Regions from separate parts of the Enterococcus sp. AZ103 genome, predicted to be linked through region 1. Evidence: riboswitches for the same ligand, from Rfam matches in the RefSeq annotation. Region 1 holds a riboswitch; the other holds the start of a gene.
What was found. A riboswitch is a leader RNA that binds a small molecule or an ion and turns the genes downstream of it on or off. The one in region 1 is predicted to bind magnesium.

Region 1 (3,433 bases):
ACTGCAATATCCATTAAGTTTTTCCAACCAGTTTGATAAGTTGAGTTTAAAAAAGTTAGATCTAAAACTTGGCGATTTTCTTCCCCTAAAGGATTCAAGTGTTCAACTAATACCACACGATCTTCTGTAATCGTACCGGTTTTATCAGTACACAAAATATCCATGCCACCTAAATTTTGAATCGCAGCTAGTTCTTTCACAATCACTTTTTGTTTAGACAATGTCAAAGCACCTTTGGCCAGATTTGAACTAACAATCATTGGAAGCATTTCTGGCGTTAAACCAACTGCTACGGCAATTGCAAAGAAGAAGGCACTGCTCCAGTCTCCTTTAGTAACACCATTAATTAGTAAAACTAAAGGGAATAAAACCATAATCATGCGTAATAGCAATTTACTAACTTTCGTCAAACCAATGTCAAAACTTGTCTTCCCACGTTTGGCTGTTGCATTTTTAGCAATGTCTCCAAAAAATGTTTGTTGCCCGGTTTTTAAAATAATAGCTTTGCCTTGACCACTCAAGACATCTGTTCCCATAAAAACTAAATTTGATAAATCTAGGGCAGTTTCCTCACTTATTTTGTTGTGGTCACTATTAACAAATTTTTCAATCGGCATTGATTCACCGGTTAACGAAGATTGATTAACGAACAAATCTTTGGTCCAAATCAAAACTGCATCAGCAGGAATCATATCACCAGTTGCTAAAGTTAGGATATCTCCAGGAACAATTTCATCCATTGGTATTTCCGCTGTTTCGCCATTTCTTGTAATGGCAGAGGTATTTTCAATCAATTCTTTTAATTCAATACTGGCTTTTTGGGAACGGTATTCTTGAATAAAAGTGATTAAAACACTCGCTAAAATCATAATAACCATTACAATTGCCGCTTGAAAATCTTTAGTGGCAATTGAAACAATCACTAATAATGCTAAAACATAAACAAAAGGATCGTTAAAGGCTTGTAAAAACAATAACCAAGCAGGCGTCGGTTTTTGTGCAGATACTTCGTTGGGCCCATATTCTTCCAAACGCGTTTTTGCATCTTGATTTGACAAACCTTTTTCAGAAGTCCTTAAGTTTAAAAATAAATCCCGATCAGTTAATTGTGCTAATTTTTTTAGTTCTTGGTCCTTGCTGATATTTTTGGCAAGGAGATTTTTCTTGCTCATCATAATAATTCCTCCAATTTCTTATTCTCTTACTCGGATGTTCGTCAAGATCCATCTTCCTCACCACCTTTCATTGTCAGACACAAAAAAACGCACACTCAACAACGAGCATGCGGAAATAACCTCAATCATGTCATCGTTGAGCTTTAGCACTATAGGGCGTAGACAAAATTTGTCAGCTACGTTAAACGTCACCTTCACGATGGCATCTGTTAGACCAACTCGGAGTCTCTCGATTCCTTTGCGGCAGTAGCTTATGTCCATATAGGAGCCTCACCTAACAATATTTATATTATTTAATAAAATAACTATAAATTGAAAATCTGTTTCTGTCAAATCATCTAAAGTTATTTTTGCAATTTTTTATCTTTAAGAAATTGATCAACTGCAGTATTTGGTTTTTGTGAAAAATAATCAGCAAATTTTTGACTCCAGATTTTTGTTTCTCTGGCTTCAGCAAATTTTTCCATCGTTTCATCATATTTTTCAATCACTTGATAGTCATAATCTTTAAAAGTGTCATAAAATACAATAGCTTCTTCGGGTAAACGTGGTTTTACTTTCATTTCAACAGTTGGTTTGCCAATGCTCATTCCCGCTACTGGCAACATATAATCAGGTAGATTTAATAATTGGCTAATTGCAGCAATATCTTTGCGAATACTTCCAACAATTACGCTTCCTAGTCCAAGGGATTCAGCGGCTAATGTTGCGCTATTCATGGCTAAGGCTGTATCAGTCACCGCAGTCAATAATGGATCAATTCCTTCAATTATCGGGAAATCAACCTCATATTTATCAGCGACTTTTTTTGAACGATTTAAATCAGCAACAAAAATTAAAAAAACAGAGCTTTTTAGCATGTGGGGATTACCTGGATTCATTGCAACTAATTTTTCTCGAATTGAGGAATCTTTTACCACAAAAATACTGTAGAATTGTCCATTCATCCAAGTTGGCGCTTGTCTTGCAGCTGATAAAATCACCTGTAATTCTTCTTCCGATAGTTGATAATTCTCATCGAAATCACGGTACGTACGACGGGTTTGTAATAGATCTAGCATTTGATTATTCATATTGACCTCCTTCATTTTTTTTCAATTGATCGGTGATTTGTTGAAATTTATTAAAAAACACTGCCAAATTTTCTTGATTTAGACGAGTGTAATTAATCCTAAGGGACATCGTATCATTACTAAATAAAAACGCCGGAGCTACTAATAATTGTTCATCCAAAAAAAGTTCCCAATCTTTTCTCGTTAATTTTTTATTTTTCCAAGTTAAATAAGCATATAGCCCACCTTCAATTGGTTCAAACTGCCAATCATTTGATAAAAGCTTTAATTCTTTTTCAAAATCATGAGCGCTTTGTTTTAAAGTGTCTACTAAATTCTGCTGCTTTTGATTAAAATAAGGATCCTTTAATGCAGTGCTGGCAACAACCTGAGGGAAAACGCTTAAAGAAAAATCAACCATTTGACGTGCTTCGGCTAAACGCACAATCAAATCACGATTTGCAACAATCCAACCAATTTTCAAAGATGAACCAAATATTTTTGACAAGGAACCTAAGTGAATGACTTCATCTGGTGCAAGTTCTTTCAAGGACAGCGGTAAATCTACGAAGGCCAATTCGCTAAACACATCGTCTTCTACAATGGGAATTTGATATTTTCGACTTAAATCAATTAATTCTTTTCTTCTTTGTAAGGACATAGTCCTGCCAGTTGGATTTTGAAAGGTCGGATTGACTAATATCATTTTGATTTTTTTGGTTAAAATCAATTGTTCTAACTGATCCACTCGCATTCCTTGGCTATCTAATTCAACACCGTACAATCGAATGCCCGCAGTAGCAAAAATTGGCAAAGAGTACAAAAATGATGGATCTTCAATCGCGACACTATCGCCATTTTGCAACATCACTTGAAGCAATAAAAACATGGCTTGTTTGGCTCCTGATGTAATTAGCACTTCATCAGAAGAAACATCGATTTTTTGTTCTTTTTTTATCCGCTGAACAATTAATTCCTGTAATGGTAAATAACCCAATGGGCTTTGCTTTTGTTCTTCCAGTAGCAATGTCTCCCATTTGAAAGAAGGTAAACGAAAACTGGGAATTAAATTCAGTGGTAATTCTCCAGTATATAGATCCAAACTTTGGACTGATTTCAATTGCTGTTGCAGTTTAACTAAATATGCTTCTTGTTGAAAATGATTGTCGGCTAATCGCCTACGCCAATCAATCCGAGGATTAGCTG
Region 2 (3,433 bases), 1.4 Mb from region 1:
ATTGATAATCGTTAAAAGTGACGTATTTAATTGCCATTTGATGTGATAGATTGCCTCGTCTATTTGTTGAAACCAATTTGGACTGGCAGCCACTAATAGCGTGAGGCAAGTAAAACAAATGGTTGTTATGGTGTAACGTGGAATTTTTTTTTCTGATCTTTGCATGAGAATCCCTTTCTTTTTTCCTTGAAAGAGGAGACTAAGCCAGCATTGATCGTAAATAAGCAATTGCTACTTTCTAAAAAAGCAAACAGTACATCAATCGGTTCTCATCGTCTGAGCTTTAGCACTATCCAACGTAAAGATTTCTCTTAGCTATCTTTAGAAGAGCCTTAATTCGACAATTCCTGTTTTACACATTGGTGTCTTTCGACATTTCTGCGCAATAGCCTATATTTGGATAGGAGCCTCACCTAACAAGGTTATTTTATCTAACTGCCAAAAGTATAGAATTAAGGTTGTATTGCTTTCAATCATTTTGAGTAAGTTTATTTTTTTTTTAATTATTTCAATCGTATTATTGGAAAAGAATAATGAATATATTGAAAAAAAACAATTTTCCGTCCACCAAAAAAATATTTACAAATGGTTACTTACTTTGACGGGAATGCATTCACGTTCTTCAATATTCTGTAAAACAGTTCCGATTACTTAATTTTGCTAAGAATTTTACATCATCAATTGTTTGGTCACTTATATTCTGAATTGTCACTACTTTACTCTCATCTTTTAACAAGTTCATGGTTATTACCAGTTATATATCTAAAGTCTGTAGAATATTTTTTTGTTATTATTTGATCATTTATTTATGTTTTTATAATTTTTATTCCATATCCAGTTTTTTTAAAAAATAAAAATTTTATTGTAATAGCAATTAATAGAAAAGCATAACTTAATATAAAAATAAAAACCCTTTGCAACACTATTTGACGGAGAGCCGATTAAATAAAGAATTAATAAGAATTTATCAGCTTTTTTTTAAGATTTTTCCAATTCGTTGTATCGGCAAAAGAAATAAATTAATATGAACGCAATTAAATAAACTTGTTAGGTGAGGCTCCTATGTAAAAATAGGTTATTGCCCAGAAATATCGAAAGATACCAATGGGTCAAACAGGAATTGTCGAATTAAGGCTTTTTCAAATAACTAAGATATTTTTTCTTTACGTTGCATAGTGCTAAAACTCGAACGATGAGACAACCTTATAAAGGTCAAAATCTGTTCAAAAAAGGTTTTAGGCCTTTTTTATTTGGGTTACTTGTAGAATTGGTTATCAATTCCACCTAACTATCGTTTTAGGAGGAGAAATTGAATGATCAAGAATAGAAAAATTGACCTTGTTATTTTAGTTCCATATTTTATTTTATCTGTAATTGGGCTTTTAGAAATTTATAGTGCCAGTTCTTATAGACTGATGGTCACAGATGAATACTCGCTAAGCTTATTATATCGGCAATTTATATTTATTATAATAAGTTTGACAATAATAGGGGTAACCTTTTTTATAAAGCTTGAGTATTTGCTACACCCACTATTTATTAAGGGAGGTTTAATAGTTTCATTTCTCCTTTTAATTATGGTAAAAGTCGGTTTTTTTGCTGTAACTGTCAATGGCGCACAGAGATGGATTTCGATAGGGGGATTTCAGTTTCAACCATCTGAAATCATTGTTATATTTCTAATTTTATATTTAGCAAGTTATTTTAAAAATAAAAATATTACCAATGTAAAATTGACTAAACCATTTATTATTACAGGGTTAGCTACTGGCTTAGTATTATTGCAACCTAAAATTTCTGGAGCATTTATGATTATAGTGATAGTCGCAGTAATCATTTGGGCGGCAGCAATTCCTGTTGAAAAAGGAATAATAGGGATAGGCTTATTTTTAATGGGGATAATTTTAATAGCCACTATTGTATTAATTTTAGGCGAAAACAATTTGTTGCCAACATTTTTTTCTCATGCTTATAATCGCATTTCTATAGTTCACAATCCTTTCTTAGATGAGCATGGATACGGATATCAAATGGCTAATTCTTACTATGCTTTATATAATGGTGGTTTTTTAGGACTTGGCTTAGGCAATAGTCTTACTAAGCAGGGATATCTACCAGAAGCAGAGACAGATTTTATTTTTTCAATTATTAGTGAAGAATTGGGGTTGCTAGGCGCTATATTTGTCTTATTTTTAATTTTTGTAGTTTGCTTAAGGATTTTTCAGAAATCCATTCAATGCAAAGATCAGCAACTGAGCTTAGTACTTATTGGATTTGGGACGCTGATACTTATCCAATCTAGTATCAATGTCGCAAGCGTCTTAGGATTAATTCCTATGACAGGAGTACCATTACCCTTCGTAAGTTATGGAGGAACTAGTTATTTAATCCTATCTTTTGCCTTGGGTATTTGTTTAAATATTATATCTCGCAAAAATCTCTATCTTCTAAAATAATATAAACCATAATTATCACCCATAAGAGATCTCTAGAAATCTAGTCAGTAGTTTCAATTCTAAAAGCTTACTTTTTTGAATGTCTCCTATGGCAGTAATCTGAACAAAAAAGAGAAATTACTTATTATTTAATATACACCTATGAGTTACATTGTAGAGAATAGAATAAATCCGTATTGGCAATGCTTTATTTGGAATAAAAAGTGTTAATTTTGGGAATGGGAAGGGTAACCACTGTAATTAGAAAAAGTATACTAATGTTTGTTTTGAAAAAAATAGTTCTCGTTTCAAACGAGAACTAAAAGTAATAATAATCTATCATGTGATTGTATTTTTTAACTGTGGAAGATTAAAATATTACAGTTTGAATGGTTAAATACATGGGAGGCTGCCCAATCCATCAATAATTTTTTTAAAAAAATTCCCTGTTACTTTTAAAAAAACCGAAAAGAAAAATCCTTCTCGGTTGTTCATTTTGATCTACTTTTTAGATAGTAATCTTTTTTATAGAAGGACACATCGATGCTTGTTTATACACTAAAGATTACTTAGTATTATAACAAACCACTGTCTTCTAATAATTCTTCAATGAATGTACCTTTAATTTTTTTTAGTTCATGCTTTTCCACTAGACTTGTAAACCAAGGAACTTTTAGATCAATTAATTTCTTTTGATCATTTAAATAATAAGTAGCCTTCATCAATGTTCTAATATCATAGCAAGAAGCGAAAACTTCAGGAATACCTCGATCCACCTCTAATAAACCGTACACTGCTTCCATAGCTGTCCGAACTGAATATTCAGTAGTAAAAACAGTATCTCGTTTTGTTTCTGCAAAATTTCCGATAAAGGCTAAATTCTTAGATCCTTCAGGAATAACTAGTGGTCGGTCACCATTTGCACGCGGCATAAAATAAGAAGTAATATAAGGCATGTAGCAAGGCATCGTGTTGCATGAATGGATCGCTAAATCGTT

Region 2: linked by a shared signal. The riboswitch ahead of ID741_RS04525 (FtsW/RodA/SpoVE family cell cycle protein) and the one ahead of mgtA (magnesium-translocating P-type ATPase) in region 1 are both predicted to bind magnesium.

The regions. Positions count from the first base shown of each region.
Region 1 covers NZ_JBIOSI010000001.1:2,315,899-2,319,331, forward strand. Annotated here, with positions in the region: gene mgtA (magnesium-translocating P-type ATPase) at 1-1,172, opposite strand, end outside; M-box (ykoK) riboswitch at 1,298-1,464, opposite strand; gene ID741_RS11615 (nitroreductase family protein) at 1,520-2,248, opposite strand; gene ID741_RS11620 (PLP-dependent aminotransferase family protein) at 2,241-3,433, opposite strand, start outside.
Region 2 covers NZ_JBIOSI010000001.1:900,634-904,066, reverse strand. Annotated here, with positions in the region: gene ID741_RS04530 (phosphatase PAP2/LCP family protein) at 1-165, opposite strand, end outside; M-box (ykoK) riboswitch at 262-428, opposite strand; M-box (ykoK) riboswitch at 1,037-1,204, shown strand; gene ID741_RS04525 (FtsW/RodA/SpoVE family cell cycle protein) at 1,314-2,456, shown strand; gene ID741_RS04520 (oleate hydratase) at 3,011-3,433, opposite strand, start outside.